Regions from separate parts of the Shewanella sp. WXL01 genome, predicted to be linked through region 3. Evidence: predicted binding sites of a transcription regulator. Region 3 holds the regulator's gene; each other region holds the start of a gene.
The links. Region 3 encodes sigma-54, which starts transcription at its own class of promoters, with help from an activator protein. Its sites were predicted from a motif close to GTTGGCACGNNNNTNGNNT; they were not measured.
Positions count from the first base shown of each region.

Region 1: the regulator sigma-54 is predicted to act here: its motif matches at 4,325-4,343, upstream of G3R49_RS11085 (DUF3192 domain-containing protein).
Region 2: the regulator sigma-54 is predicted to act here: its motif matches at 6,435-6,453, upstream of flgB (flagellar basal body rod protein FlgB).

Region 1 covers NZ_JAAIKQ010000003.1:539,644-550,484, reverse strand. The annotation lists gene G3R49_RS11105 (porin) at 1-43, opposite strand, end outside; gene rdgC (recombination-associated protein RdgC) at 498-1,409, shown strand; gene G3R49_RS11095 (DUF962 domain-containing protein) at 2,783-3,094, opposite strand; gene G3R49_RS11090 (GNAT family N-acetyltransferase) at 3,103-3,732, opposite strand; gene G3R49_RS11085 (DUF3192 domain-containing protein) at 3,902-4,282, opposite strand; gene G3R49_RS11080 (hypothetical protein) at 4,445-4,768, shown strand; gene G3R49_RS11075 (Zn-ribbon-containing protein) at 4,776-5,549, shown strand; gene syd (SecY-interacting protein) at 5,626-6,276, opposite strand; gene queF (NADPH-dependent 7-cyano-7-deazaguanine reductase QueF) at 6,331-7,185, shown strand; gene G3R49_RS11060 (4'-phosphopantetheinyl transferase superfamily protein) at 7,305-8,264, opposite strand; gene G3R49_RS11055 (helix-turn-helix domain-containing protein) at 8,767-9,567, shown strand; gene G3R49_RS11050 (type I polyketide synthase) at 9,564-10,841, shown strand, end outside.
Region 2 covers NZ_JAAIKQ010000002.1:274,701-285,541, reverse strand. The annotation lists gene G3R49_RS06440 (flagellar basal body P-ring protein FlgI) at 1-858, opposite strand, end outside; gene flgH (flagellar basal body L-ring protein FlgH) at 868-1,542, opposite strand; gene flgG (flagellar basal-body rod protein FlgG) at 1,552-2,340, opposite strand; gene flgF (flagellar basal-body rod protein FlgF) at 2,353-3,096, opposite strand; gene flgE (flagellar hook protein FlgE) at 3,343-4,707, opposite strand; gene flgD (flagellar hook assembly protein FlgD) at 4,778-5,557, opposite strand; gene flgC (flagellar basal body rod protein FlgC) at 5,585-6,001, opposite strand; gene flgB (flagellar basal body rod protein FlgB) at 6,004-6,402, opposite strand; gene G3R49_RS06400 (protein-glutamate O-methyltransferase CheR) at 6,576-7,409, opposite strand; gene G3R49_RS06395 (chemotaxis protein CheV) at 7,460-8,380, opposite strand; gene flgA (flagellar basal body P-ring formation chaperone FlgA) at 8,830-9,576, shown strand; gene flgM (flagellar biosynthesis anti-sigma factor FlgM) at 9,651-9,986, shown strand; gene G3R49_RS06380 (flagella synthesis protein FlgN) at 10,067-10,492, shown strand.
Region 3 covers NZ_JAAIKQ010000001.1:592,970-603,810, reverse strand. The annotation lists gene G3R49_RS02475 (phospholipid-binding protein MlaC) at 1-143, opposite strand, end outside; gene mlaD (outer membrane lipid asymmetry maintenance protein MlaD) at 223-696, opposite strand; gene mlaE (lipid asymmetry maintenance ABC transporter permease subunit MlaE) at 843-1,622, opposite strand; gene G3R49_RS02460 (ATP-binding cassette domain-containing protein) at 1,615-2,439, opposite strand; gene G3R49_RS02455 (calcium/sodium antiporter) at 2,629-3,591, shown strand; gene G3R49_RS02450 (KpsF/GutQ family sugar-phosphate isomerase) at 3,626-4,603, shown strand; gene kdsC (3-deoxy-manno-octulosonate-8-phosphatase KdsC) at 4,603-5,151, shown strand; gene lptC (LPS export ABC transporter periplasmic protein LptC) at 5,148-5,708, shown strand; gene lptA (lipopolysaccharide transport periplasmic protein LptA) at 5,719-6,300, shown strand; gene lptB (LPS export ABC transporter ATP-binding protein) at 6,309-7,043, shown strand; gene G3R49_RS02425 (RNA polymerase factor sigma-54) at 7,189-8,682, shown strand; gene hpf (ribosome hibernation promoting factor) at 8,706-8,993, shown strand; gene ptsN (PTS IIA-like nitrogen regulatory protein PtsN) at 8,996-9,439, shown strand; gene rapZ (RNase adapter RapZ) at 9,436-10,296, shown strand; gene G3R49_RS02405 (HPr family phosphocarrier protein) at 10,325-10,594, shown strand; gene mgtE (magnesium transporter) at 10,703-10,841, shown strand, end outside.

The DNA.
Region 1 (10,841 bases), on a different contig from region 3:
TGATTGCTGTAGCAATTACAGTTTTAGTTAACGCTTTCATCATTTCATCCTTTTGACGAGTTATCGTCTTTTTTGCTTGTAAAGGGCGAAATAAATCGCCGCTTTGAACTGTGAACGGCGGCAAGTTTGCACGTTGAATATTGCAGATTTATTTCAGTAAATTCACTTTTGCTTAAGTAGCTGTTTGCAAAATAATCAGCCAGTAAGCAAAGTGCTTATTTTTCAAATAGTAAGATAACACCTCAAGATTTATGACAGTTTTGTGAAGCGTGTTTTTTTAGTGACTGTACGCAAAATAAAACGCAATAAAGTCCGAAACTGCGCCAATATTAGGCGACTAACTTCTAATAACTCATTCACTGTTCTAATAATCAAACGAGCAAAGGCTGAACAAAACTCACCCAGCTATCACTCTCAACTACGTGGCATGTTTACCCTTTGGATGACATGCCGTACACTGCTGCACTATTCATTGATTTAACTTAGGTTACTCATATATGTGGTTCAAAAACTTAACTCTCTACCGCTTTAACAAACCATTCAACGTTGAAACCGAAGCGTTAGAAACTGCTTTGCAAGACTTCACTTTTTCACCTTGCAGCAGCCAAGACATTAGCAAATTCGGTTTTAGTAAGGCGCTAGGCAAGCAAGGCGACGCACTAGTACATAGCGCAGAGAACCGTCACTTAATTTGCGTAACGAAAGAAGAGAAAATCCTGCCAGGGCAAGTGATTAAAGAAGCCCTTGATGAAAAAGTCGCTGAAATTGAAGCAGCAGAAAACCGCAAAGTGACCAAAAAAGAAAAAGACTCCATCAAAGATGAAATCACCACCACTTTGCTTCCACGGGCTTTTTCTCGCCGCAGTCAAACGCGCGCACTAATCATGCCTGAGCTTGAAATGATTTTAATAGACAGTTCAAGTGCAGCTAAAGCAGAAGAATTACTCGCGTTGCTGCGTAAAGCACTAGGCAGCTTGCCTGTTATTCCGCTTAGCTTTGCTACCCCAATTGAAACGACACTGACTGAGTGGTTAAAAGCTGGTAGCGCACCCATGCCGTTTGAAATGCAAGATGAAGCAGAACTGAAGAGCGATTCAGATGAAGGCGGAATTGTTAGATTCAAACAACAAGTGCTACAAGAAGATGAAGTACTAGCTCATATTGAAACAGGTAAGCAAGTTCACAAACTTGCTTTGCACTATGGTCAATCTATTGCCTGCGTCATTCAATCTGATGCCAGTGTCAAGCGTATTAAGTTCTCTGAAGAATTCCGCGCGGGTAATGATGATATCGGCGGAGATGATCCTTTAGCAAAAATCGATGCTGACTTTGCGCTTATGGGAAGTGAGTTGGTGTCTTTTGTTAATGCTATGCGTGATGCATTAGGTCCATTTGAGCAACAAATTTAAGCTCATTTTTCGCGAAAACTCACTTTAATAAAGAAAGGCCGCGATGTTTCCATCGCGGCCTTCTATTCTCTTGTTAAGCTGTCCAGCTATTGTCGTGCTCCCTGCACCATCCATGCGTCTAGTTGCGTCCTGCCCTGTCCGTGATCTTTCCTTGAAATCCGTGTACTTGCGTACTTCCCTCTTACTCGGTTTTCCATTGACCGAGCCTGCTCTATCCTAAGCGTGTCCTAGATCTATCCCTGAAAATCCTTCTTATTACACTTCCGGTGTAACTAACGCTTTCTCTCACTCCCTGACAAAAAGCTTTTATCCTTAACTGGCTTAACGCCACTTTCCTTTGGTGAACATCCTGTCACCCCATTCCCGTGTGTATCCAGCTCCTTGGATGTGGATATAGTAAAGAAGTTGTATCAAAATCACAGGGGTGAAAAACTATTTTAACATCCACTCAACAATAAGCTTGTTATGCACAAGGATAACAATAAACAAAAACAATAACTTACATCGTAACCACAGTATATGCACTCAATAACAACTGTTGTTGTCTCACACGGTTTGTGAGATATATCTCACACGAAAGATGTCATATATAGCAACATAAACGAAAGTACTAGTAAGTATAGGTTAGACTACATTGTTGAATTTGTAACACCGCAAAGCACACTTTGTACAAAAAACAGCCAACAAAGCTTAATTCCTACAATACTCGATCTACGTTTTATACTCACGTACTCCACATCAATATTCAATACAAATAAAAAAGGCACAACCTCGAAAGGTTGTGCCTGTTTTTCTTCTTGTTAGCCATCCTGCTAATTTGTTGCTCCCTGCACCATCCGTGCGTCATCGCTATCCAAGCGTGTCCTATCCCTATTAACTCAAATCCTTGCTAATCATTAGCATTGAGCTTCATTCCATTGATCAGTCATCCATTTACTGAACATTCAAATCCATCTGAGTCTTCCTTGGCGTCCTGCTATCCTTCCCTTATTCCTTGTGTCTTACGACACCCATCCTTGTTTCGGTTATCCATTTACCGAGCTCATGCCTGTTCCTTGGGCGTGTCCTGCATTCATCCTTGAAAACCATCATCCTTAATACAACCTTCCTTTAAAGCTAATAAGTTATTTGCTCTTCCTGAGCCGTAATAACTTGATGGGTTAATCATACGCCTTTAAGAGGTCGGTCCAAGATGCTTTTCATACATTTCACAGAAGAATAACATTTCAAAAATGAAATATTTAACCAAAAAACCAATAAAATCATAAAGAAAGACTTTAACGATTGTTAAAACACTGATGCACGTCAATAGAAAGACCTACAAGCGTGTAAGAGATATCTCACAAGCAAACGGTTTGATCATCCATACTCAATTATTTTCGAATTCGATTTGTTAACATTTGCCACAACATTACCCAGTCACCAACAAAGCTATACCAGGGATAAGCGAAGGTAGCAGGTTTATTCTTCTCAAAGAAAAAGTGTCCAACCCAGGCAAATCCATAACCAATAAAAGGCAAAACAAATACATAGCTCCAGCTTGCTGTGACTACCACCCAGGCAAGTACCGCTATCGTCAACAAAGAGCCGACATAATGTAAGCGTCTGCAAGTTGGGTTTTGATGCTGAGACAAGTAAAAGGGATAAAACTCGGCAAAACTTTGGTAACGTGGACTATCAGACATAAACCGACCTATGATTTCTTGTAGAAAAGTACACTGCCATGGACACTGCCTATAGTGACATCGGCAATTGCACTGAACTCTTGCTTAACGAAGATTTGTTTATGGCGATGATCACTGACAAATACGCCCACACCATCTAACTCATGTTGCTCATCACACCAGCTCTGTACCGCTTGAATTAGTCGACTGCCTAAGCCTTTGTTTTGCTCGGCAGGACTTAACGCAATGAACTGCAACACACCGCATTTCTCCGACGGAAGCTGCTCGAGAATACACGCCTCTTTATTGATCATGCTTTGGGTCGACTTCCAGCCAGTACCTAACACCATCTTCAAGCGCCAATGCCAGTAACGAGTTTCACCTAGTGGCACTTGCTGGGTAATCACACAAGCCACCCCAAGTAAACGCTCACCATCAAACAAGCCTATTAAAGGTTGGTCTTGTTGCCATAACTCATTTAATTCCTCACGAATCGCCGCCCTTAGTTTCTGCTCATAGGTAGACAAGTCGCCTTGGCCGAGGACATCATTAAAGAAAGGATCATCATGATAAGCGTTGTAGATAATAGACGCAGCAATCCGCAAATCTTCAGCGGTTAAATACACTGCTCGCAGCTGTTCTAATGTAAATGCTGACATATGCGCTCACCTTACATTTATAAGTAAGTTAGTATTTGAATTACAGCTTAAAATTCCCTCAATTAATCCAATCTAGCAATTTAACATTTTTTAAACAATTACTTTTTTACAATGTAAAAGGCCTCGTCAATGACGAGGCCTTGCCTTACTAATTTAAGCTTTTGCTTACTTATATTTGCTTATAAGCACTGTCGCCCCAGCCAACGAGCGCGTTATCGCGCAGCACGACCGGAGTACATTCATCCTTAGTGGTCTTACCGTCGCCTTTAGTCCACTGTGTACGATAAAAATAAACTTGTACTTCTTGTTTCGCGTCTCCGTCATTGCTTAGATAGGCTTCGGTGAAATCAGCCGTCCCCATAATTACAAGCACTTGCTCTTTGGTCATTCCCATCGAAAGCTTAGTCAAATTAGCGCGATTTTTTTCTTGTTGTACTTCCCAATAATCATGGTTTTTAGCTGACTTATGATCGCCGACATTCAATACACAGCCTGATAAACCTAAGGTAGTGGTCGCAATAATAATTGAAGCTAATAGTTTTGATTTCATCTCAGTTCCTTTTTGTTAAAATGGTCAACTATGCTCGCTATAAAGCGATATCCATGCCAATTATTTAAAGCGTTGAAATTAAAAGATAATTAATCTTTCACCACTTTAAGTTAGTTAACTTGCCAACGTCATTAAGCTAAATTTTAAGGATTTTAACCAACCATGCGTCCAATTGACCACGTACTTGCTGCCGCAAAAGGTATCGCACTGAAAGGGCAAAAGCCCAATGTTGCTCTCATTAAAGGTCGTGTTGGCGCAAATGTGCCAATGCCTGTCATAGTTCAAGGTATTCGCGAGTTTAATGCCATGTCTGAAGAAGAGTGGCGTGGAATTGAAGACTCACAACCACAAGCAATAAGCAAAGACAAATCCGCTGGCGTTAGCCTCGAAGACCTAAGCAAGCAAGTTAATGCCATGCAAGACTACATTTCTCAATTAGAGTCGCGTATCAGCCAGCTTGAAACACAAGCAAGTAAAGGCGAATAACACAGCTATGTTTGTTTATGAATTAAGATTTGAGTGCTTTGCTGACACTACAATCACAGCGGCTGAAAAAGCAATCAATAATCTGCTTGAAGCTTATCGCGCCAATGGTCAAGTGCTCGGGCGTGAATTTGCGGTAGCCTTTAATGATGGCGAGTTTAAAGTGCGTTTGCTAATGCCAGAGCAAACCAGCCTGCACCCAAAACACAATAGCCCTTGGGTTAAGCGAGCATTGACTGAGCTGACTGATGCCAAACTGCTTGCACCTCGTGAAAAGTTCATAGGTCAGGATATAAACTCAGAAGCTTCAACCACCGAAGTACCAAGCTGGCAGGTACTGTACACCAGCTATGTGCATATGTGCTCGCCACTTAGAAGTGGCGATAGTCTAATGCCAATTCCGCTTTATCACATTCCGGCTACTTTTAATGGCGATCATAAACGGGTGATCAAGTGGCAAACTGAGTGGCAAGCCTGTGACGAACTGCAAATGGCTGCAGCAACCAAAGCGGAATATGCCGCACTTGAAGAGCTTACAAGCCATCAAAGCGATCTGTTCCGCCGAGGCTGGGATTTACGTGGACGTATTGAGTACCTCACTAAAATCCCTACTTATTACTACTTATATAGAGTGGGCGGCGAAAGCCTAGCTACTGAAAAACAACGGCCATGCCCACGCTGCGGCTCAAAAGATTGGCTGTTAGATGAGCCGCTATTAGACATGTTTCACTTTCGCTGCGACAACTGCCGCATCGTATCTAACATATCCTGGGATCATCAGTAGCCCGAAAAGTGGTAAAGATAAAAAAGTGGGTCAGAGTAAACTTTACTCTGACCCACTTTTTTAACTCACTAGCGACTTACTTTTGATGACCCATTAAATTGCCCCACATGATTTTAATTCTTGCCCATACTCCAGGATGGTCATGGACTACATCTTGTTCCTGAATCGGTGCGACTGGCGGTTTAACGATGACTTGCAACTGCTCAATAAACTCAGCGATTGAGCTGGCTAACTGCTGCTTAGGTTTATCGCCTGGAATTTCAATCCACACGCTACCATCAGAATTATCAACGGTAAGCATTTGGTCGCCCTCACCCAGCACGCCAATAAACCAGGTTGGCTGATGCTTAAGCTTTTGCTTCATCATCAAGTGACCAATCATATTCTGCTGTAGATATTCAAAGTCTTGCTGATTCCAGGCTTGCAGTAGCTCACCCTCGCCCCAAGGGCTGGTGAAATTTAGCGGCGCGCTATAATAGCGGCCGTAAAAGGCATTAATATCGACGTGCAATTCAAGCTCAAGCGCCTTAGCGACATTATCAAAATCAGCTGGAGTTTGGCGCTTATGTGGCTGCCAAAAAACCGCATCATCTAGATCGGCATCGTCATCCGCCACACATGGAGAGGCTTCACCTAGCGGGTAATAACGCGGCAACTCAGATAATGATGACTGATACACATTTAGATACTGTTTGAAAAAGTTATCAAAGGCAGATGAACAAGACACTTAAGCTACTCGTAGTTTATAATAAAGCGATATTTTGACATGGAAACCGATTAGATGACACAAAATCACGATCCTTATAATGAAGCGCCAGAACTTGCTGAGCTAACCCTTGGTAAATCAACTGGCTATGTCGCTGAGTATGACGCTTCATTGCTGCAAGGGGTCCCGCGTAAACTTAACCGTGATGCCATTGATTTAACTGGCGAGCTACCTTTTCATGGCTCAGATATTTGGACCGGCTATGAGCTGTCTTGGCTAAATGCCAAAGGCAAGCCTATGGTTGCCATCATGGATGTTTATTTAGATATCAACAGCGTTAACTTAATTGAATCTAAGTCATTTAAGCTGTATCTCAATAGCTTTAACCAAACTCGTATCGACAGTGTGGAAATGCTAGAGCAAACCATCAGCAAAGATTTGGCTGATTGTGCTCAAGGCGAGGTAAAAGTTAAAGTCATTGAGCCTAAACACTTCCCACAGTCTCGTATTGTTGAGCTGCCAGGCACTTGCATCGATGAGCTAGATATTGAAGTGAACGATTACGACTTCAAGCCTGAGTATCTTGAAGACAGTACTGACAGTAAAAATGTTGCAGAAACCCTAACTTCAAACCTGTTGAAGTCAAACTGCTTGATCACTTCACAGCCAGATTGGGGCAGCGTGATGATCCGCTATCAAGGGCCAAAGATTGATCGTGAAAAGCTGCTGCGCTATTTGATTTCATTCCGCCAGCATAACGAGTTTCATGAGCAATGCGTCGAGCGTATCTTTACCGACTTAAAGCGCTACTGCCAATGCAGTAAGTTAACGGTTTATGCTCGCTATACCCGTCGCGGCGGATTAGACATTAATCCATTCCGCTCTGATTTTGAGCAGCCGCCAGAAAGCCTACGTTTAGCAAGACAGTAATTGCTGTTCACTAGCAATTAGAAGTCGCTATAAACATGAAGCCATCTCAATTGATATGGCTTTTTTTTGTCTATGCAACAAATTAATCAATATAAAAAGCTACAGGCGCTCTCGCAGAATTAGCGACCTAGCATTTGCGCTAACTGCACTTTATCCACTAGAGAAAACTGCCAGTTGGTTTTGCCAGCTATATTAGATGTAATTGCAAAGCGATATTCTTGATTTAAATAACCAAACTGAACCTGCCATTTTTGCTTAGCAAGATTTGTCTTTTTGATATCACCAAGTTTAGCGTCATCAAACTCTAGTCCAATGCCATCAAGCGTAGGCAGGTAATGAATTGACTCACTCTCGTTTGCTGTATTCTCGTTTGCTGTGCTCTCGTTTGCAGTAATGTCTAACGTTTGTAATCCGGCTTTACTTGCAGCAACATGACGAAAATCAAAAGCAAATGATTTTAGCGATAATGCCAACCCAGAGCCTTCCGCCTTAATAAACGACTCTTTCAACGCCCATAAGTCAAAAAATCGCTGCCTTTGCTCACTCTCTGGCAGCTGTTGCAACTGGGTGATTTCTAACTCACTAAAGTAGTTATTTAATATTGCGTGAATATCGGTGCGACTGCGCAGGCGCTCTATATCTGCGCCAAGCATAATGGGCTGACTATCATCATGGCTCGCTAACTGATTTAGGTTATTCATACATGCAATAGTGAGCATTAGCCAGTCGCCACTGTGGCTTAAGTTAAAACTAATGCCACTATGTTTAAATTGCTCATCTGAAAGTCTAGGTTTGCCGTGTTCGCCATACTCAAAGCGCCACTGCTGCGGCGTGATGTCACTGTGACGCGACAGCAAAATCCGCACCATCGCCCTAACCCAAAGTGATTTTTCACGGCGCTCTGGGCTGCGAATACGCTCTACCTTTGCCCGCTCATCATCGCTTAATAACCTAAGCAGCTGCTGAGTCAGCGGTTCAGGCATTGGAAGATTGTCAGCGGGTTTCGCGCTTGAGTATTCAGGCACTTTATTTATGTGCGCCTTAGAAGATAAATTAACAAAGTAGACGTAGTAGCTCATTGTTTTACCGCCATTGATTGGCATCCTAACTAATAAATTATCGATAACTGATAAGACAGTATCTTATAGGGCTAGTCTCGGGTGTTTATACGGCACAAGTAACGCTAATCCAGCTCAAAAACTGGTCGAGCCACTTATAGCTAAACGATAACGCATTATGCTTAAACTCAGCAGTAATCACCACAAAATCATTTAATTCATTCGCTTACGTATAACTTTTATGCAAATGAAACTTAGATCTTGTTAATGTTAACCCTAGCCTGGTTAACTTTTAAGTCCCAGGTGATTGTATCGACCTGAAACCTACTGTAATCTGCGTTACTAATTTAAACCGTCACTTTCAAAGCGCGGCTAGCATTTACGGACAACTTGCGTTGATGAACAATAATCCAATAAGACTAATCAGCCGCACTCAATGCGCTGCGATAAAACAGCCAAATATGCAGTGTACAAGCAGTAAAACGATAAGCACTGCAAGCTTTGGCGCGGAGCGTGTTAGTTAATGACGCAAAAAGCCACTCGCCATCGCAATGCCACCACCACCCCTGAAATGCGCCAGTTTATTCAAACGTCGGATTTCAGTGTCAGCCAGCTGGCAAAAATCTTAAATATTTCAGAAGCAACCGTGCGCAAATGGCGCAAGCGTAGCTCGGTAAGTGATGCACCAAATACGCCGCATCACCTCAATACCACGCTGTCACCAATGGAAGAATACGTGGTTGTCGGTTTGCGTCATCAACTCAAAATGCCGCTCGACAGACTGTTAAAAGTCACCCAGGAATACATTAATCCAAATGTATCTCGCTCAGGGTTGGCGCGCTGTTTAAAGCGTTATGGCGTATCTAAACTTGATGATTTCCAAACAGACGGCGTACCTGACAAGTACTTTAATCAACTGCCGATTGTTCAAGGCAGTGACGTTGAAACCTACACTTTAAATCCAGAAACCCTAGCCGACACCCTCGCCCTACCACACTCATGTGAAGATGTGGTGCAAGTGGTATCGCTTAGCTTACCGCCAAAAATCGCGCAAGATCAGAACTACTCCATCTTGTTGGGCGTTGATTATAAGAGCGACTGGGTTTACCTCGATATTTATCAAGACTCGCATACTCAAGCAACTCGCAGATACATGGCCAATGTATTAAAAGATGGGCCATTTCATCTGCGCAAGTTACTGGTCAAAAATTACCACACATTTTTAAACCGTTTTCCGGGCGCCCATGTATTGAACAGCCCAGATTTAACGGACGAAACATACCTTTCAGCTAAGGAAAAGCTGAGCACTGGAGACTCACAATGAGCCAAACCAAGCAAGCAAATGTAGGGAAAGAGCCCTCAGCGATGGGAAAAAAGCCCTCAGCGGCCAAGCAGGAGCCAACAGAGAACGAGACGGCCAACAGCCTACGCCTCAATAAGCGTCTAAAAGACACGCCTATTGCCATCGTCGGCATGGCGAGTATCTTTGCTAACTCCCGCTACCTGAATCAATTTTGGGATTTGATCTGCGACAAAATCGACGCGATCACTGACGTTCCAAATAGTCACTGGCAAATCGACGATTACTTCGACACCGACAAAAACGCGCCAGATAAAAGCTACTGTAAACGCGGCGGCTTTATTCCTGAAGTCGACTTCAACCCTATGGAGTTTGGCCTACCGCCGAACATTCTTGAGTTAACCGACACCTCACAGCTTTTGTCACTCGTAATTGCCAAAGAAGTGCTTGCTGACGCTGGCGTAAGTGATGATTACGACACCAATAAAATTGGTATCACCTTAGGTGTGGGCGGCGGTCAGAAGATCAATCACTCGCTATCGGCGCGCTTGCAATATCCAGTGCTGAAGAAGGTATTTAAAAACAGCGGCATTAGCGATCAAGACAGCGAAATGCTGATCAAGAAATTCCAGGACCAATACATTCACTGGGAAGAGAATTCATTCCCAGGCTCATTGGGCAATGTCATTGCAGGCCGTATTGCCAACCGCTTTAACTTTGGCGGCATGAACTGCGTGGTTGATGCCGCTTGTGCAGGCTCACTTGCAGCAATGCGTATGGCACTAACAGAGTTAGTTGAAGGTCGCAGTGAAATGATGATCACTGGCGGCGTTTGTACCGACAACTCACCGCAAATGTACATGAGCTTTTCAAAAACGCCAGCATTTACCACCAACGACACCATTCAACCATTTGATATCGATTCAAAAGGTATGATGATTGGTGAAGGCATTGGTATGTTGGCGCTAAAACGTCTTGAAGACGCTGAGCGCGATGGTGACCGCATTTACTCAGTGATCAAAGGTGTGGGTTCATCGTCAGACGGTAAATTCAAATCTATTTACGCACCGCGCCCTGAAGGTCAAGCCAAAGCGCTAAAACGTGCTTATGAAGATGCAGGTTTTGCCCCTGAAACCGTGGGCTTAATTGAGGCGCACGGAACTGGCACAGCTGCAGGTGATGTCGCCGAATTTAACGGCCTAACCTCGGTATTTAGTGAGAACAATGAGCAAAAACAACATATTGCGTTAGGCTCAGTGAAATCGCAGATCGGACATACAAAATCGACTGCGGGCACA
Region 2 (10,841 bases), on a different contig from region 3:
AGCAATGGTGACAGTAAGACCACCATGGGTTACCGCAGCAGGCAACAACTTAACCTTTTGGCCAACAACAATAGTGCCGGTACGGGAATTAACGATTACCTTGGCTGATTCATCAGCTGGCTCGACTTCAATGTTTTCCAATGTGGCAAGAAAAGAGACGCGCTGTGATGCATCACGCGGTGCGCTAACTTGAATTGAACTAGCGTCAATCGCTCGTGCCATACCAGGGCCAAGTAACCCGTTAATCGCATCAGCAGTTCTTTTAGCAGTAGAGAAATCTGCTCGGCGTAAGTTGAAGGTTAAATGGTCGCCATTGGCAAATGGTGATGCCACACTGCGCTCAACAATCGCGCCACCTGGGATACGTCCCACGGTTGGTGTATTTTGAATAACTTGCGAGCCGTCTAAACCTTCAGCGCTAAAACCTGAAACTACCAGCGAACCTTGCGCGATAGCATACACGTTGCCATCAACCCCTTTTAAGAAGGTTTGCAGCAGTGAGCCACCACGTAAACTCTTAGCTTCACCTAAACTTGATACGGTAACGTCAAGGTTTTGACCTGGCTTAATAAACGCTGGCATTTCAGCGTGAACAGCCACTACCGCAACGTTTTTAATCTTAGGGTTAACGTTTTCAGGTAAGTTAATACCGAAGTTTTTAAGCATGGTTTTAAAGGTTTGTTCGGTATAGCGAGTTTTCTCACCGGTACCTGGCAAACCCACGACTAAACCATAACCTACCAGTTGGTTGCTACGCACACCTTGGATGTTGGCAATATCTTTTAGTCGCTGCGCGAAAGTGGATGAGCTTAATGTCATCGCAATGAGTGCGATACAAAGAATCAATTTGGTTTTCATAAGCTGCTCCTAGAATGGCCACCATTTGCCATAGAAGAACTGACTTAGCCAACCAACTTGCTGTGACTCGGCAAAGGTGCCAGTACCGCTATATTGAATACGCGCATTGGCCACTCGAGTTGACTCAATCGTGTTGTCTGGAGTGATGTCTTCACTACGTACAATGCCAGTCACGCGAATGAACTCATCACCATTATTAATAGATATCCACTTTTCGCCGCGAATAACTAAGTTACCGTTACCTAGCACCTGCATCACATTGGCAGAGATGCTGCCGTTTAAGCTGTTTGATTGGTCGGCATCGGCTTCACGCTTGGTATTCATGCTATCTGAATAGCGAAAATCAATTGGAACGCCTTTGACTGTGACGTTTTTACCACCGGCATAAACTGGCTCAACACCAATCGAGTTATCTTTTTTCATCTCGTTATTGGCGCTTTTCGTTGCCTGAGTTGACTCTCTTAGCACCACTGTAATGATGTCGCCAACCTTATGGGCGCGAATATCTGAATACAGGCTTGAAGCATGGGCGTCCATAAAAATAGAGCCGGTATTTTGCACCTTAGTCGGCGGAGCGTCCGGGTACACAGGCGCGTAATACGGATCGTCCGGAATTGGTTTATTTTGAGTTGAGCTGCAGCCGAGCATCAATATCAGCGTGCCCATAAAAAGATACTTACCCATAACCCACCTCTATAAGTTTTGGTTAACGTAAGACAGCATCTGGTCAACCGCTGAAATTACTTTCGAATTCATCTCATAGATACGTTGTGACTGGATCAAGTTCACCAGCTCTTCAGTAACGTTTACATTCGACGTTTCCAGCGCGCCTTGACGAATGGCACCTAAGCCGTTTTCAGATGGTGTACCTTGAATAGGTGCACCACTGGCACCAGTTTCTGTGTACAGGTTTTGACCAAACGGGTCTAAACCCGCAGGGTTAATGAAATCAGACATAGAAAGCTGGCCAACTACCTGACTTTCAGTTGCGCCAGCGGTCATCACAGACACTTCACCTTGCGACGATACCGTAATACTGGTGGCATCTTCAGGAATGGTGATTGCGGGTTGAACCACATACCCTGAACCTGGCGTCACGATTTGACCAGTATCATCCAAACTAAACTGACCGTTACGGGTATAAGCGGTATTGCCATCAGGTAGCTGCACTTCAAAAAAGCCAGAACCTTCAATCATTAGATCCAGCGCATTGTCAGTGGTAAGCATATTGCCCTGGGTAAACATTTTTTGGGTGGCAACAACTTTAGTACCTGCACCCATATTCAAACCATTTGGCAACTTGGTGTTGTCAGCGCTAACGCCACCAGCTTGGTTTACAGTCTGATATAGCAGGTCTTCAAATACAGCGCGGCTTTTCTTAAAGCCTACAGTGCTAGCATTAGCGACATTGTTAGAAATAACAGAGATATCGGTTTGCTGAGCATCAAGGCCGGTTTTACTGATCCAGAGTGCTGGGTGCATAATTTGTTACTCCTAACTCATTCTTAATAATGATGATGACGCGCGGTCTAGCTCTTCCGCATTTTTCATCATCTTGACTTGCATTTCGTACTGACGCTGAATGTTGATCATCTCAACCATCTCGTGAACAGCGTTAACATTGCTGCCCTCAACTGCGCCATTTTCAACACGCACTGTTGGGTCTGTTGCTGCAACTTCACCGGAAGCTAAACGGAACAAGCCATCTTCACCGCGCATCATTTGATCGTTGCCTGGGTTAACGAATTTAATCCGGCCAACCTCTTCAATCACTTCAGCGGTCGCACCTTGTGGGCGAACAGAAATAATGCCTTCGCCGGAGATATGAACCTTTTCAATCGGCAGTGGCAGTACAATAGGACCGGCCTCTCCCATCACCGCTCGATCTGAGCTGTTAACAAGCAAACCTGTGCTATCAAACTTTAAACTGCCCGCGCGGGTATAAGCTTCGCTGCCATCTTGCGCTTGCACCGCCATCCAACCATCACCGTTAATGGCAATATCTAAATCACGACCTGTGGTGCGAATAGGGCCTTCTCTGAAGTTTGCGCCAGGGCTTTCAGCCATAGAAAACACGCGGGTAGGCATACCTTCGCCAAAGGCTTGCATGGCGCGAGCCTGATTCATGTCTGCTTTAAAGCCATCGGTATTGGCGTTGGCAAGGTTATTGGCACGCACTGCAAGTGCGTTCATACCTTGTTTTGCCCCTGTCATGGCGACATAAAGAAATTTGTCCATAACCGCTCCGTCAAACTTTTTGCTTTAGTTGCTTTAATGCAAAGATATCTGCAACTGCCGTGCCAAAAACAAAGTTATGTTTAACGACCGAAATAAGACATTGATATAGTTTGATTTAATTTAAAATTAGCGGTAACTAGACGAGTGAGGAGTAGTCAAAAACTTAGCGAGAAGCGGGAATGAAAAATGACATCAAAAATAAGGAAAAGTGTTGCCGCAAGGAAGCGGCAACACGATAGATAGAAGTTAGCGGATCTGCAACACTGTTTGGTTAAGGGTGTTGTTCACTTCTAGGGTACGCGAGTTAGCCTGGAAGTTACGCTGCGCAGAAATTAAGTCAACCAACTCAGTGGTTAAGTCAACGTTCGACTGCTCTAGCGCTGATGAACGAATGCTACCAAATGTGCCGCTGTTTGCTTCACCAGCAAGCGCTGGGCCTGAGTCTAGGCTGGCTTTCCAAGAAGTGTTACCCACCTGAGTTAAGCCTTGCTCATTAGCAAAACGTACCAGTGCAACACGTGCAAGCGGTACACTAGAACCGTTACTGTAACTGGCATTAACCAGACCATCACTACCGATGTTTACATTGGTCAAACGGCCAACCGTGGTGCCGTCTTGAGTTAACTCTGTCACCTCAAATGGCGATGCATACTGAGTTGGGTTGTTATAGTTAATCGTAATTGTTTGTGAACCATCAGCGCCAGGACCCAATACATCAGCACCGTTTACACCTAACACTTCAGTTGTGAGTACTGCAGGGTCTGTACCGGTAAATGCGCCTACATCGTTAAACTTAACAACACTACCAGACCAACCACCAGTTGTTTGCGCAGTACCAGTTGAATCAGGGTTACCGTCACCGGTTGTATCTTGTGGGTAAGTACCTGCTGTACCACCAGTCATATTTACCGGCTTACCATCTACTGCGTAGTATGCTACCCAGTTACTCTCACCTGTATGCGAGCCGCCTTGAGGCTTGACAAAGTAAGTGGTCATAATGTGAGCTTCACCTAGCGAATCATAAACGGTCACTGATGTAGAGCTATTAAAGGTGTCTGAGTCATTTGGATCGAACGCTGCAGGGTCTAACTCACTCTCACCTACGTTAAGGTTCATCTGCAGACCCACGTTAGAGGTCATTACAGGACTACCTGCAGTATCAGGGATTTTAATCGGTTGAGTAGTGGTTAAGCTCACCGAAGTCGAATTACCGTCTTCATCTACTGGGAAGCCTTGTAAGAAGTTACCCGCTGAGTCGACCATATAGTTGTTAGTATCAACTTTAAATGCACCGGCACGAGTAAATGCATGGTCCTGGGTTCCAATTTCAGATGACGTCACAAAGAAACCACCACCGCTAATCGCCATATCTAACGAGTTATTAGTGAACTGTAAGCTTCCTTGATGAAATTGCTGCGCCACTTGCGTTGTTGTCGCACCACCACCAACTGCTGTTTTACTGTTGGAGAAAATAGAATTGGCGTACACGTCAGCAAACTCTGCACGAGATTCTTTAAAACCAATCGTGTTAGCGTTCGCAATGTTGTTCGCGGTAGTATTCAAGTCTTTTTGTGCTGCTGCAATACCACTCAATGCAATATTAAATGACATAATAAACCCCTGTTATTCCTTCGTTTAGCTAGCTTTCTGACTAGCAAATCAATGCTTAAAAAGTTATGTATTAGCTTTCAGATACCGCTAGCACATCAGACAATTTAATGCCGCCTATACCACGTAAATTCAAAATTGCACCTGTTGACGCTGTACCCAATGACACGCTGGTCACGTGAGCATAAGTCGATACAGGTAGCTCTTCTGAAGTACCATCCACATTACCAGTGGCCTTGAGCGAGTATTGTCCCTCAGGTACTGGTTCCCCATTTTTATCTAAACCGTCCCATGACACGTCGATGTTACCGCCGGCGCTGCCATCTACTTCAAATGTCGCTACTGTCTGACCAGACTCATCCTCAACTCGAACCGTGATAGTGTCGACTGCGGAAGGCGTCGTGATCACCCCTTTCACTTCAGGGCTTTCTGCCGACAAATGACCTGTATCAGAAGGCACAAGTACTTTACGGCCAACAAGGCCAGAGGCTTGAAGCGCCTGACTTGAGCTCATTACTGTATTTAAGTTAATAATCTCTTCATTAAGGTTTGCGATACCATCTACCGTTGAAAACGACGCCATCTGAGCAATCATTTGGTCATTGTCAACTGGCTTGAATGGGTCTTGCATTGACAACTGCTGACTGAGCAGAGCAAAGAAGTCTTCTTGCTTAAGCATCTGGTCATTGTTGTTTTCTGGTACCACTTCTTCTTGCAAGCGCAAACCATCTAAATATGAGTTACCTGTAACCACAGTTTCTTTTTGAACAGAGGCACTCGTAACCGCAGAGGTGTTTGAAGTCGTACCCGCTGCTTGCGGCACTGATTGGCTGTAAGGATTAATAATGCTCACGACTTAATCTCCACTAAATACTTAAAATTACTTACCCATGCGAAGCGTTTGCTGCAACATATTCTTAGTTGCATCCGCCACCTGGACATTCATTTGATACGAGCGCGACGCAGAAATCATATCTGCCATTTCTTCCATCACATTCACGTTTGGCTTGTAAATGAAACCATCGTTGTCAGCCATAGGATGATCAGGAGCAAATTCTTTAAGTAGCGGCTTGTCGCTCTCAACGATACCCGCAACTTTCACGCTGTGATTGCCAGTTTGTTGACCCTGTGCCTTTTTCATTTCGGCCTCAAAAACTGGGTGGCGAGCGCGATAAGTTTGGTCAATACTGCTTGATACAGAATCGGCATTAGCGATATTACTGGCAGTAGTATTGAGTCTTACTGACTGAGCAGACATGCCTGAACCAGATACATTAAAGATATTAAATAAGCTCATAATTATTGCCCCGTTAATGCCTTACGCATGCCTTTAAACTTGCCATCTAGAAAACCAAGTGACATCTGATACTCAAGTGAATTTTGCATAAAGGCTGATTGCTCTTGCTGCATATCAACTGTATTGCCGTCTCCGGTATCGGGCTGATTTGGTACCCGGTACTGCACGTGTTGACGACTTAATGCGGCAAGATCAAAGTGTTTTTCTGACGTTTGCGACATTGATAGCCCCTTCTGGCGAGAAGTTGCCGCTTTCATTGCCGCCTCAAAGTTAACGTCTTGCGCTTTATAGTGAGGAGTATCGGCATTAGCGATATTGCTAGAAAGCACCTCAGCGCGCTGGGCACGAATACCAAGCGAGTGTTGGTGTACTCCTAATGCTTTATCAAAATTAATCGCCATAAAATTGCCTCCTTTAACGCTTATTGGAATAAAAGCAAAGGCTGTGCCAACAATTTTAAAGACTATAAAGTAATACGATGGTGGGAGGTTAATTGGCGTGCAATAAAAACGCCACGAACAAACGTACGTGGCGTGTCACAAGAAAAAATATATTAAGCTATTGAATTATAAAATTAAGATTTCTTTTGGTAATAAATCCCTGGATTACAACGCACCATGTCAAATTCGTCAGTCAATCCAGCGATAGACTCAGAAGCCCCTAAAAACAGAATCCCTTTTGGGTTCAAAGCGGCAGCAAATTGCCGCAGTATTTTAGCTTTTGCTTCAGGAGCGAAGTAAATCAATACGTTACGACAAAAAATAATGTCGTATTTACCCAACAAACTATAGCTTTCAAGAAGATTATGAGCGCGGAAATTGACTAGGCGCTTCACATTAGCTTTAACCTTCATATTGCCCGATGGCAAAGCATCAAAAAACTGACGCTTGCGCTCTTCAGACAAGCCACGAGCTAATGCCAAGCTGTCATACTCAGCCTCTTTACACCGCTCTAGCATTGATGGTGACAGGTCAGTCGCTTGAATTGACGCCCCGCCCGATAATGCACCAGGCTTACGTTGCTGATACTCCAGCACAGTCATGGCTAACGAATATGGCTCTTGCCCTGAAGAGCAAGCCGCAGACCAAATTTTCAATGGTCTGCCTAACTTGCCGTAATTCGGCAGTAAAGTATTTTGTAGCAACTCAAATGGGTATCGGTCACGAAACCACAAGGTTTCATTGGTGGTCATAGCATCAATCACCTCGGCGCGCATTTGCCGCTCGGTAGGTTTCATTGAACGTTTAACCACTTCAGATAAAGACGGCAAGTTATACTTACCCATTAACGGCGCTAGTCGACTTCGCACCAAATACTGCTTGTTCTCACCGAGCACAATTCCGCTGTGCTGCTCTAAGAAAAGCCTAAATTGATTATACTCTGATTCAGCAAGTGATTTATTAGTCACATTTACTTCCTAAATTAAGAGCTATCCCTGCCCATGTTCAAACTAATAACTTATACACTCAGGTGCTTGTTAACGGCTTCGGCAAGCTCGTCAGGGTTAAACTTAGCAATAAAGTCGTTAGCGCCAACTTTTTCAACCATAGCCTGATTGAATACGCCACTTAATGAAGTGTGTAGTACCACTTTAATGTTCTTCAGTTTAGGGTCATCACGGATTTCTGCCGTTAATGTATACCCGTCCATCTCTGGCATTTCGATGTCTGAGATGATCAGAGGGATCTCTTGAGACACATCGGTCATCTCTTCAGCAACCGCTTTAAGCTTATCTAACGCTTCTTTACCGTCTTTTGCAGTATCAATCTGTAAGTTCAATGACTCAAGCGAGCGAATAATCTGCTTACGTGCGACAGCTGAATCATCAATTACCATAATGTGGTAGTTCTGCTCACGGTCTATAGTCAGTGTTTCGTCAACTTCTTCACTAATAGCAGTTTTTACTGGTGAGATTTCATCTAAGATTTTCTCTACATCTAAAATCTCGACGAGCTCATTTTCAATCTCTGTCACTGCAGTTAAGTATGAGTAACGACCCGCACCTTGTGGCGGCGGCATAATCGCTTCCCAGTTCATATTAATAATGCGCTCGACTGAACTCACTAGGAAACCTTGAACACTGCGGTTATATTCAGAAATGATAATAAAGCAGTTTTCAGTCGACTCTAACGGGCGGCCACCTGTTGCCGCACTTAAGTCAATCACTGAAATGGTTGCCCCACGAATATGGGCAACACCTTTAATATAAGAATTTAATTTTGGCAGACTCGTGAGCGGCGGACACTGCAGCACCTCTTTCACTTTGAAGACGTTAATCCCAAAGCGCTGACGACCATTTAATTTAAACAGCAGCAGTTCTAATCTATTTTGACCAACCAGTTGCGTACGTTTATTTACAGACTCAAGAATACTCGACATAACACTGCCTTGTTGTTGTTAATGTGTTACTCAATGGCGACACCAGCCAAATAGCTTTGTCTTCTCACGTGGTTGCAAGTTTTTATCTCAACGGTCATCGCCATAACTAACTAAACGACGAATGTTCAAATAGCGCAATCATGAACATGAATGACATTTGCCAAAAAACTGACTACATAGCTGGGCATAGTTTTTGCTTAATTAATGCTAATGCCCAACAGGGAATCCTATTTCAAAATTAACTTTGATTCATTAACTTTGTTCACAAACTTATCGCAAACTTGCGCAAAATCAACTCAAAAGTAGTGTAATTACATTTTGCCGAGCAGCGTGTTGCAACAAATGTTCAATTCTCATGCAAAACATGAAATTTAAACCCAAAGTTATTATTTTGAATAACATTTAAAGAGTATAGGTGTAATCTGGCAAAACTCGCTAGTATCTTCATTATGAAAGTAAAAATTTTATTATTTTGTTTGCTGATAACCCACACCTTGCCGTTAAGTGCCAATCAATCACCGGCAAACGAATCAAATAAAGGTGAGGCTCAGCAAAGCATCGTTACTCCTAACTTATCGACCATAGATATGTTAGCTAAAGAGGTGATTTCTAAAAAAATTGCGCCAAAGCCCAATGCAAAAGTAACGATTACGCCGCAAAACCTAGAAGGCCGCCAGCAACCACCAAGATGCTATGAACCGATTTCAGCAAACCTGGCAACAGATAGAGAAATCTCGCGTACTAATACGGTAAAAATTAGCTGCGATAGCCCCGACCTTGCTTACCCATGGCAAATCTATGTCGCCGTGCGAGTCGCGATTGAATATCCGGTTGTCGTGGCCAAAGAAGTGCTGTCACCAAAAACGGTATTGTCATCAAGCCAACTCACTCTGGCGTACATGGATCAATACAGCCTTCGCGGTGAATATTACTCGAGCATCGATGAGCTTGTTGGCACTAGAGTAAAACGCAAAACCAGTCAAGGCTCACCGCTGTTAAAGCGTAGCCTGTGTTTCGTATGCAAAGGCGATGCAATTTCTATTTGGGCGAAAACCGATACGCTACAAATAAAAACCACAGGCGAAGCCATGCGTGATGGTAATATAGGCGATGTGATCAAAGTCAAAAATACAAACTCTAACAAACAGTTAGATGCGCAAGTGATTGGCATTGGCGAAGTAGAAGTTAAAATGTAAAATAATTCTAAAGTTATTTTTCTACTGGCCGATAGCCTTATTGGGAAACCTCATCACTTACGTTGGAGCCTATTATGGCAATTGACATTAACAAATTAAAAACGGCCACCAGCACGCCTTTGCAGACATCTCGTCAAGCAAAAGCAAGCCAAGATGCTGGCAGCGGTGCTAAAACTGAGCAGGCAAGCTCTGCAGTCAAAGGTGACTCAGTAAGCATTACTTCGCAAGCTCAAGGTTTACAAAGCGCACAAAGTAAAATGGCAGCATTACCAGATGTTGATCAGGCTAAGATTGCTGAAATCAAACAAGCAATTTCAGAAGGTCGCTATAAAGTAGACCCTGAAAAACTAGCGGCAAACATTGCTAGTTTCGAAGCCCAGCTCGACGGCCTGAATTTAAACGAAGAGTAATCGTTTGTCGTTACTCTAAAGATTATTGTTTAGCTCACGTGTTTCACATGGGCATAGACAGGCATAACTATGAGTAACCTATGACAGAAATTGCTAATTTGCTTTCCCAACAGCACGCTACCCTGACGTCGCTGCGAACCATTATATCCGCAGAAAAAGAAGCGCTTATCGCTCAAGATGCGGACCAACTGCTAAAGCTCGCACAGCAGAAGCAGCAATGCCTTACTTCTCTGCAGGAACAAGACAAAACTCTAGCCACTCACCCAGATAAGCAAATGTTGGTCGATGAGCAAGCACTCGCTCAGCGAGTCACAGATGCAAAAGCTTTGCTAGATGAATGCAAACAGCTAAACAGCGAAAATGCTCAACTCATTGAACTGAGCATGGCAAGTCTCAATCGTTTCTCCCAAGCCCTACATGCCAGCCGTAATTCATCAAGCATGACATATACCGACAAAGGTAAAACCTCTACGATTTCGACCTTAGGCAGTAACTTTAAGGCTTAAGGTAAGTTTTACAGATAAATTGATTAATAGAGTCCCTAGTGGGCTCTATTTTTTATTGAAATGACAGTTATGGATGGCCTAAAAAACATAAGGCTCGATAGCAGAATTTAAACAGTTACTTATTCCTCTCTCTTTTCTATTTGCCAGTGCTCTACATTATGCCACTACAAATATGCTGATTGTTCATCTCGTGGACCACTTGATGGAGTTCCTCTTGGTCACGCATCTCCTGAAGTCTTGTAAACTTATGATCAGGTACAACGCCATTATGTAAGTTCACAACTTTGTAGGCGTAATACTTAATATCGTTGTGGACTACTTTTGGAGCTAAATCAAACCACCCAATAGT
Region 3 (10,841 bases):
TCAATTATCGCTTTATCTGCGGCAAAACGGCCAAAGGTTTTGTCGGCAACTTGCTCAACTAACTTGTACGGGTCAGTGCGATCAACTTCTTCAGCTTGAGCTGTAACGCTCAGTAAAGTCGCTAAAACCAAGATGACCGACATGAACGCAGTAAACGGAGCTTGTAATACTTGCCCAAATAATCGATGCATAGGCTTTTGAAACAACGGCATGAGGTAACTCCTATTTATCACTCGATGACATGCTATACAAAAATTGACCAATTAAGTCTTCTAGGATGAGCGCACCTTGGGTGTCATACACTCTGTCACCATCTTGTAGTAACTCGGATTCATCATCCATAAAGCCTGGAGTTAACCCAATAAACTGCTCGCCAAGCAAACCAGACGTTAGAATCGACAAACTGCTGTTGTCAGGGAACTGGTCAAAACGCTTATCCATGGTTAACGTGACAATGGGCACTAACTTGCGATCATCAAGAGTAATGTCGCTCACACGCCCTACAACCACGCCGCCAACTTTTACTGGTGAACGCACTTTTAAGCCACCAATATTATTAAACTCTGCCACGAGTTGATAAGTATCACTGTCAGACTGCACTTTTACATTGGCCACGTTAAATACCAACACGCAAAATGCTATCAATCCTGATAGTAAAAATACCCCAACGGCTAACTCGAGCTTCCTTGTAAACATACGCTAAAACCACTTAAAACAAACTAGATAGTAAATAAAACTTAATGGCTATTATGAACCTACACATTTCTGATGAATGCTTGGTTTTGTAACAAAAGATAATTAACTTTGCAGCGCCCTTTATAGCAGTGCCTATATCAATAAAATTAGCTGCCGAACATCAATGCAGTGAGCAGAAAATCTAGCCCTAAAACAGCCAAGCTTGATTGCACCACTGTAGATGTTGTCGCGCGGCTAATGCCTTCAGGATTTGGCTCAACTTCATAGCCTCGATATAGAGCAATCCAGGTGACAACAATACCAAACACCACACTTTTAATGACGGTGTTAACTATGTCTTGCTCCCACTCAATCGATGCCTGCAAAATAGACCAAAAAGCGCCGTGGTCAATGCCTTTCCATTCAACGCCAACTAAATGCCCGCCTGCGATACCTACTAGTGAAAACATAACAGACAGCAGCGGCAGCGAGATCATACCTGCCCAAAAACGCGGCGCGATAACTTGCCTGAGTGGGTCTACAGCCATCATCTCCAAACTTGATAACTGCTCAGTTGATTTCATCAAGCCAATCTCTGCAGTCAATGCTGAACCCGCACGGCCAGCAAATAGCAATGCAGTTACCACAGGGCCAAGCTCTCTTAATAAACTCAGCGCCACCATAGGGCCAAGACTTTCTTCAGTGCCAAAGTCCACCAAAATAGTGTAGCCCTGCAGCGCTAGTACCATGCCGATAAATAGGCCTGATACCAAAATAATCACCATCGAGCGTACGCCCAGTACATAAAGCTGTTTTACCAGTAAAGGCCAGCCTTTGCGTACGTTAGGCACTTGAGCTATCGCTCCCCAAAGCATCAATCCAGCTCTACCTAAGCCAGATACAGTATTAATTGCGCTGCGACCAACGGCAGAAATAGCATTAATCATGATCGGTTAATAACTCCTGACGATAATCTGCTGCAGGGTAGTGAAACGGCACTGTGCCATCAGGGCTGCCCTGTAAAAACTGCTGCAATTGCGGGTTAGCTGCTTGTCTTAACGCCTCCGGAGCGCCATGAGCGATAATTTTCTTGTCGGCAATAACATACACATAGTCAGCAATCTCCATTACTTCAGCAACATCATGGGATACCACCAAAGAGGTTAGCGATAATGACTCAGACAGCTCTTTAATCAGCTTAACTAACATCCCCATCGAAATAGGGTCTTGGCCTGCAAACGGCTCATCGTACATCACTAACTCAGGCTCTAACGCAATCGCTCTTGCCAGCGCAGCTCGGCGCTGCATACCACCGGACAGTTCATTAGGCATCATCTGGCTGGCACCGCGAAGCCCAACAGCTTGTAGCTTCATCAATACCAGTTTACGGATGATTTCCTCTGGTAATCCACTGTGTTCACGCAGCGCAAACGCCACATTGTCGAATACCGTCATGTCGGTAAACAACGCGCCACTTTGAAACAACATACTCATACGTTTACGCAAACTAAAAAGCTCATTACGGCTTAATGCATGAACGTCTTGGCCGTCAAATAACACCTGGCCAGAGTCGGGTGTTAACTGACCACCAATAAGCTTCAACAAGGTAGTTTTACCGATACCACTGGGCCCCATAATCGCGGTGATTTTGCCCTGTGGGATATTTAAAGAAATATCTTGATATATGACGCGCTCACCGCGGCTAAAACCAAGGTTACGGATTTGGATTAACGGGGATTGTTGCTCATGAGACTGCTGGGACATGTGGAATTAATGCTCGCCCTACCTGGCAAATAGAAATAAAATTGTACGCAATTTAGTTATCGAGCTCAACAAAATATAAACATAAGTTATTCATAGGCTATCGCAGCACTTTCCTTTTACTAAAATTCCAGCGAAAATGCGCGCTACAAATTTTTTAGATACATCACCTTTTTGGATACATCACCCATCATGCTACTCAATATTGGTTTACTTATTATTGGTTTGCTCGTTCTTGTTTGGAGCGCTGACCGGTTTGTTTATGGCGCAGCGGCGTTTGCGCGCAATCTTGGCTTGCCGCCAATGTTGATTGGTTTAACCATTGTAGCCATGGGAAGCTCAGCCCCTGAGATGCTAGTGGCAGGTACCGCCGCTGCTGATGGTATGACAGATACCGCCATTGGTAACGTGCTTGGCTCCAACATTGCCAACATTACATTAATTTTGGGTATTACCGCGTTATTCGGCGCAATTGCCGTTAGCTCAACCACGTTAAAAAGAGAAATTCCGTTGATGCTTGCAGCAACTGCACTTGCGGGCTATTTGCTACATGACGGACAACTATCTCGTGTTGATGGCATCATTTTACTCGTCGCCTTCTTTGCCATTATGGGCTACTTCATCTATCAAGCAGTCAATAAAGACACAGCTGATAAGTTAGATGACGATATTGAAGCCGAAATCCCAAATAATGTACCAACACTTCATGCTATTATATGGCTAATCGTTGGCATGATATTATTACCGCTTTCAGCTGGTTGGATGGTTGATGGTGCAGTAGGCATCGCCAAGTACTTTGGTCTTTCAGACCTAGTGATTGGCTTAACCATTATTGCAGTCGGCACTAGCTTACCAGAGCTAGCTGCCTGTGTTGCAGGTGTGCTCAAGAAAGAAGATGACCTTGCAATAGGTAACATTGTTGGATCGAACTTATTTAATATACTTGCAGTCTTAGCATTACCAGGGTTGATTGCACCGGGTGCGATTGACGCAGCGGCAAGTGGACGCGATTTTTATATGGTACTTGGCACCAGCACCGCATTAGCCGTGCTTGTACTGTCAACCGGCGCTAAAAAGCAGCTTACTCGTTGGCACGGTATATTATTGCTGATTACCTTTATTGCTTATCAATTCATCGTTTTTCAATCTCAATAGATGATAAGCAGCACAATTTATTAAGAGAGTACCCATGACGAGTCAAACTCAATTGCGACAATGGGGTCGCAACGTTATTGATATTGAAAAAAAGGCATTAGAAAACCTCTACCAATATGTCGATTCTGACGCTTTCGGTCAGGCTTGCGAACTCATTTTGCAGTGCAAAGGCAAAGTGGTTGTCATGGGTATGGGCAAATCTGGTCACATTGGCAATAAGATTTCAGCTACCTTCGCCAGTACAGGCACTCCAGCATTTTTCGTTCATCCGGGTGAAGCAAGCCATGGTGATTTGGGCGCGCTGTCTAAAAACGATGTGGTGATGGCAATTTCAAACTCAGGTGAGTCAAGTGAAATTCTAACTCTGATGCCGGTTATCCAGCGTATGGGCGTACCTGTTATTGCGGTAACGGGGAAGCCAGAATCCAATATGGCAAAACTGGCTAAGCTGCATTTGTGCATCAAGGTACCAGAAGAAGCTTGTCCATTAGGCTTAGCACCTACATCAAGCACCACAGCCACTCTGGTAATGGGTGATGCCCTAGCTGTAGCATTACTGCAATCACGCGGCTTCACTCGCGATGACTTCGCGCTATCGCACCCAGGCGGCTCATTAGGTAAAAAGCTATTATTGAAAGTTGACGATGTGATGCATAAAGACGAGCGCCTGCCGCTAGTGAAGCAAGACATCACCATTACCGATGCCCTTTATGAAATCACTAAAAAAGGCTTAGGTATGGCGGGCGTAGTTGATGGCAGTAACAAGCTGGTCGGTATTTTTACCGATGGTGATTTACGCCGCGTTATCGATGCCCAGGTCAATCTAAGAGACACATCAATTGCACAGGTAATGACGCCAAACTGTGTGACTATCCAGGCAGGAATTTTGGCCGCGCAAGCGTTACAGGTGATGGATGATAAGAACATCAACGGCTTGATTGTGGTTAATGAGCACCACCAACCTATTGGCGCATTGAACATGCTCGATATGGTTAAAGCAGGAGTAATTTAATGCCTCAAAGTTTATATGGTCCAGTTAGTGACCAAATCTGGCAAAAGGCCCAGCAAGTCAAACTACTTATTTGCGACGTAGACGGCGTATTTTCAGATGGCCGTATCTACCTCAGCAATGCTGGCGAAGAGCTTAAAGCGTTCCACACCCGTGATGGCTATGGAGTGCGCTCACTGCTTGGCAGCGGCATTCAAGTTGCTGTGATCACAGGTCGCAAATCGCAGATTGTCGAAAACCGTATGACTGCGTTGGGCATCACTCATATCTACCAAGGTATTGACGACAAGTTTGTGCCATTTAAAGAACTCCTTGAGCTGTATCAAGTTACACCAGAGCAAGTGGCCTATATTGGCGATGACATGGTGGACTTACCCGTTATGAAGGCGGTAGGTCTATCAGTTTGTGTCGCTGACGGGCACCCGTTTGTTAAGCAACACTGTGATATGACAACCAGTATTAACGGTGGTCACGGCGCGCTGCGTGAGTTAACCGATCTACTTTTGCAAAGCCAAGATAAACTGGCTAGCGCTCACGGTATGAGTGTATGAGCCGAGTCACCCTCGCCATCATCGCGTTTTTTAGCGCCGCGCTTATTCTCTATTGGCAAGTACAAGCCAAGCGTAACGAGCAAGCTCTAAAAGTCGACTCAGGTGTCGACCGCCCAGAGTTTATCGCTAACGATCTTAAAACCACCACCTTTAATGATTTAGGGCAGATCGAAAGCCGAGTGAGTGCTAAACACATGGAGCATTTTGAGTCGACTAACATGACTCACTTTACTGACCCTGTTTATCTGGTGTTTCCTGAAGATGGCGAAGCACAATGGCAACTGAGTGCTAGCAAAGGTCAATTAGATAAAAATAAAGATGTGGTGACGCTCAGCCAAGATGTACTTATTGATGCAGTTGACGTTGATGAGCCTTTGCAATCGCTGAGCACACAACAGATACAATTGGATTTAAATACCTTAATTGGCACCTCTAAATCAGCGGTATTTATCGAGGGCAAAGGCTTTCAAATTCAAGGTTTAGGTTTACATGCAGACCTAAATACTCAAGAATTAACACTACTTAGTCAGGTAGAAGGACGTTATGAACCACGTTAATCCACGCCAGATGTTGTTGGCTTCAGCAATTGTTGCCCTTGGGTTTGTTAGCCCAATGAGCTCCCTTGAAGCAAAAGAAGGCGACTTACAGCAGCAAGTAAAAATTAGCTCAGTTAGCCAAAAGGCAGATATAAAAAATAACCAAATCATTTTTTATGGTCCAGTGACTGTGGTTCAAGGTTCAATCAATATTCAAGCAGATGAACTACGCGCATTTACTTCTGATAACTCTGTAACCAAAACCTTAGTCGCCACTGGTAACCCTGCGACTTTTTCACAAGAGTTAGACGACGGTAAAATCGGTACCGCTAGCGCCTCTGAAGTACGCTACGACCTCGCAAGCACCACCTTGACGCTAACAGGTAAGGCTAAGCTTGACCAAGCAGGCAGTCAGGTGACAGGCGATATCATTCGCTACAACATTGATAAGCAAGAACTCATAGCCCAAAGTAAGGGCGATGAGCGAGTGATAACCATTATCCAGCCAGAGAACTTCCAAGATCCGTCAGAGCAAGCGCCTGTCGAGCAGCAGCCTGAGCCGCAAACGCGAATAGAACAACAGCAAGAGCCATCAACACAAGGTAATCAGTAGGCTAAGTAATGACAGAGCAAATCACCTTAACGGCTGAAAACCTGGCTAAAAGCTATAAGAACCGCCAAGTAGTGAAAGACGTAAGCTTATCGGTTTCCACTGGGCAAATTGTTGGTCTACTGGGCCCAAATGGTGCAGGTAAAACCACTACCTTTTACATGGTTGTTGGACTTGTAAAAAGCGACCACGGGCGCATTTTAATTGATGCCGATGATTTAACTTCTGATCCAATGCATCTGCGTGCGCGCAAAGGCATTGGTTACTTACCCCAAGAGGCAAGCATCTTCCGTAAGCTAACTGTACACGACAACATCATGGCAGTTTTACAAACACGTAAAGAGCTAACTAAAGAGCAACGTGTTGAAGAACTTGAACATTTACTCGAAGAATTCCATATCACTCACATTCGCGATAGCCAAGGTATGGCATTATCAGGCGGTGAACGTCGCCGAGTAGAAATTGCCCGGGCACTGGCTGCAAACCCGAAATTTATCTTGCTCGATGAACCATTTGCGGGGGTTGACCCAATTTCGGTAATCGACATCAAGAAAATTATTCAGCAACTCAAATCTCGTGGTCTAGGGGTGTTGATCACTGACCATAATGTGCGTGAAACCCTCGATGTTTGTGAGCATGCTTATATCGTGAGCCAGGGCAACTTAATTGCCGAGGGGACACCAGATGAGATCTTGAGCGATCAGCAAGTTCGTGCAGTATACTTAGGTGAACAATTCAAGCTATAGTTATTGATGTTTTGGTTTCGCTCGCTCAACTACATGGGCGGCGACAGCATTAGCTTCGACTGAGTACCAATCCAGTCTCTCCTAAGGAAGCCAATTACAAGCATTAATGTGTGTCTCTTATACGATACCTAGGGATAAGTGGTAAATGAAAGCGTCACTACAGCTCAAAATGGGTCAACACCTGACTATGACCCCACAACTGCAACAGGCAATTCGCCTACTGCAGCTGTCTTCATTGGAGCTACAACAAGAAATACAACAAGCATTAGACTCTAACCCACTGCTTGAAGTAGAAGAAGAATTTTACGACGGTAAAGACGCCTCAAAAGACAAACAAGATCAAGCTGATACCGATTTTAGTGAAGCAAGCCAAAAGTCTGCTGAAACAGACACTTCCAACGTTGATCTCGCAGACTCGCTCAATAAAGAATCTATGCCTGACGAGCTGCCAATGGACACCACCTGGGATGAAGTCTATACAGCCTCACCAGTTGCCAGCACTGGCGCAACCAGCTCTGGATCACGCGACGATGATATGCCATTTCAAGGCGAGACCACAGAAGGTCTATACGAGCATTTAGAATGGCAAAAAAACCTCACTCCTTTTTCTGATACCGATTTAGCCATCGCCACCGCCATTATCGATGCCATTGACGATACAGGCTATTTAACCCAAAGCACCGAAGATATCCTTAGCGCCATGGGCGATGAAGAGGTTGAGCTAGAAGAGGTTGAAGCAGTACTTAAACGTATTCAGCATTTTGACCCCATTGGCGTTGCTGCGCGCGATCTAAGTGAGTGCCTGCTTATACAGTTAGCGCAATTTCCTAATGACACCCCTCATATTGACAATGCGCGTATGTTGATTGCCAACTATCTCGACCTAATTGCTGGCCGTGATTTTCGTTTACTTATGCGTAAAACCAAGCTTAAAGAAGATGAACTTAGGGAAGCAATTCACCTGATCCAATCATTGAATCCAAAGCCTGGTGCGGCAATCACACCTAGTGATGATGAATATGTCATACCTGATGTGTCAGTATTAAAGAAAAATGGCCGCTGGGTCGTGGAGCTTAACCCTGACAACATGCCAAAAATTGGTGTCAATCAGCATTACGCTTCTATGGCTCGTAGCACCAAAAGCCAGGCTGACAGCCAGTTTATTCGCGGTCATTTGCAAGAGGCTAAATGGTTCATTAAGAGTCTAGAAAGCCGTAATGACACCCTGTTAAAAGTGGCCAACTGTATCGTACAGTTCCAACAAGGCTTCTTTGAATATGGTGAAGAAGCCATGAAACCAATGGTACTCAACGATATTGCTGAGGCCGTCGAGATGCATGAATCCACTATTTCCAGGGTTACCACACAAAAGTACATGCATACGCCACGCGGTCTGTTTGAACTCAAATACTTTTTCTCAAGCCATGTCAGCACAGATGACGGTGGCGAATGCTCATCTACAGCTATTCGCGCCTTTATCAAAAAGCTGGTCGCCGCTGAAAATCAGAAAAAGCCATTAAGCGATAGCAAAATGGCACAACTGTTAGCGGAGCAAGGGATTAATGTTGCTCGTCGTACGATAGCGAAATACCGTGAAGCAATGCTTATCCCGCCCTCAAACCAACGTAAGAGCTTATAAGCTCAATCAAAGGAGGACGATATATGCAAATAAACCTAACGGGGCACCACATTGAGTTAACTGACTCACTCAGAGAGTATGTTGACAGTAAATTTGCCAAACTAGAACGTCATTTTGAGCAAATCAACAATGTGCACGTTATCCTAAATGTCGACAAACAAGTACAAAAGGCTGAGGCTAAAGTCAGCCTTAGTGGAGGAGAAGTCTTCGCCACTTCTGAACATAGCGACATGTATGCTGCAATCGACTCTTTGATCAGCAAACTTGACCGCCAGGTAATCAAACATAAAGAGAAGCTAACCAAGCATTAATGATGGAAATTCGTACCATCCTGCAGCCGGAGTGCACTGCCTGTGCCACTCCGGGCAGTAAAAAAAAGGTATTGCAACTCATTAGCGAAATCGCAGCAGAGCAATACACAGACCTTTCAGCACAAGAAATTTTCGAAAGTCTTGTCGCTCGTGAAAAAAAAGGTAGTACAGGTATAGGCAATGGTATCGCGATTCCCCACGGTCGTTTAGACAATATCGAGCAGCCCATTGCGGTGTTTATCAAGTGCGATGAATCAATTGATTTCGATGCCATCGACAACAAGCCTGTCGATTTACTATTTGCGCTTATTGTACCGTCAGATCAATGTCAGCAACATTTAGCGACGTTGGCTTATATTGCAGAAAAACTTAATGACAAGCAAACACTCAAACAGTTACGTAAATCAACAGATAAAACTCAACTCTATCAGGTGATCGCTCAATGAAACTGGTTATCGTCTCAGGTCGTTCAGGCTCAGGAAAGTCCGTTGCACTTAGGGTGCTAGAAGACTTAGGTTACTACTGTGTCGACAATCTGCCGATCCCATTGATCAATACATTGCTTGAGCAGCTTAAAGGCTCACATGAGCTTATTGCGATTAGCGTTGATGTGCGCAACATAAAGGAGCAAGGAAAAGTACTGCAGGCTCAGCTACAACTATTACCAGCCGATATCAGTATCACTAGCTTCTTTTTGAGCTCGAACGACAAAGTGCTACTCAAACGTTATAGCGAAACGCGCCGTTTACATCCATTGTCTAAGCAACACCTGTCTTTGCAAGACGCCATAATTCAAGAAGGTAAATTACTCGAGCCTATTTCGAATATAACTGACCACTTTATTGATACCTCCGAGTTCAACATCTATGAGCTCAGTGACAAGGTTAGAGAAATTTTGCTTGGCAGTGTCGACCGTGAACTGGTGATCAATATCAACTCGTTTGGCTTTAAATATGGTATGCCTAAAGAAGCAGACTTTATGTTTGATGTGCGCTTTCTACCTAACCCTCACTGGGAGCCTGAGCTAAGACCACTAACAGGCCTAGACAAAGGGGTACAAAATTTCCTTAATCAGCAACCTCAGGTAGGTAAGTTTGTTCTGCAAATCGACAATTTTTTCGAAACCTGGATGCCGCAACTTGAGCGTAACAACCGCAGCTATGTCACCATCGCGATAGGTTGTACTGGTGGTCAACACCGCTCAGTGTTTATTGCTGAACAAGTAGCAAAACGCCTTAGCACGCACATCAAACACAAAATACTTGTGAGTCACCGCGAGCTAAGCACGCCAGCACAAAGCTAGCCTATACTTATAAAAAGTGCACAACCCTATGCTGCAACGACAAATAACCATATCTAACAAGCTCGGGCTGCACGCTCGCGCAGCAACTAAACTAGCAACCCTAGCTGCGAAATTCGACGCCGAAATAACGCTTATCCATGGCGACAAGCAAGCAAGCGCAGCCAGCGTATTAGGGCTATTAATGTTGGAAAGCGGTGTAGGAAAAACCATTACCCTCACAGCTAGCGGTAATGATGCTCAGGCTGCACTCGATGCAGTAAGCGCATTGATTGATGCTAAGTTCGAGGAAAACAGTTAACCCTCTGTGATACAAGCGAATTTTTAACATCAATATCATAAAAATGAATTAGTGGTACTCGACTTGATAAGCTACCATTAGCAAAATTTTTTTGGGGAGAGTCTACCAATGGGTGTCGAAGTTTTAGATACAGAGCTAACAGAGCAAAGACTCAATCAACTCACCCAGGCCCTAGGAAGCGGCATGTTTGTCCACGTGCGCAACATGCTGCACGACATGGCACCTTCAGACGTTGCCCTCATTCTTG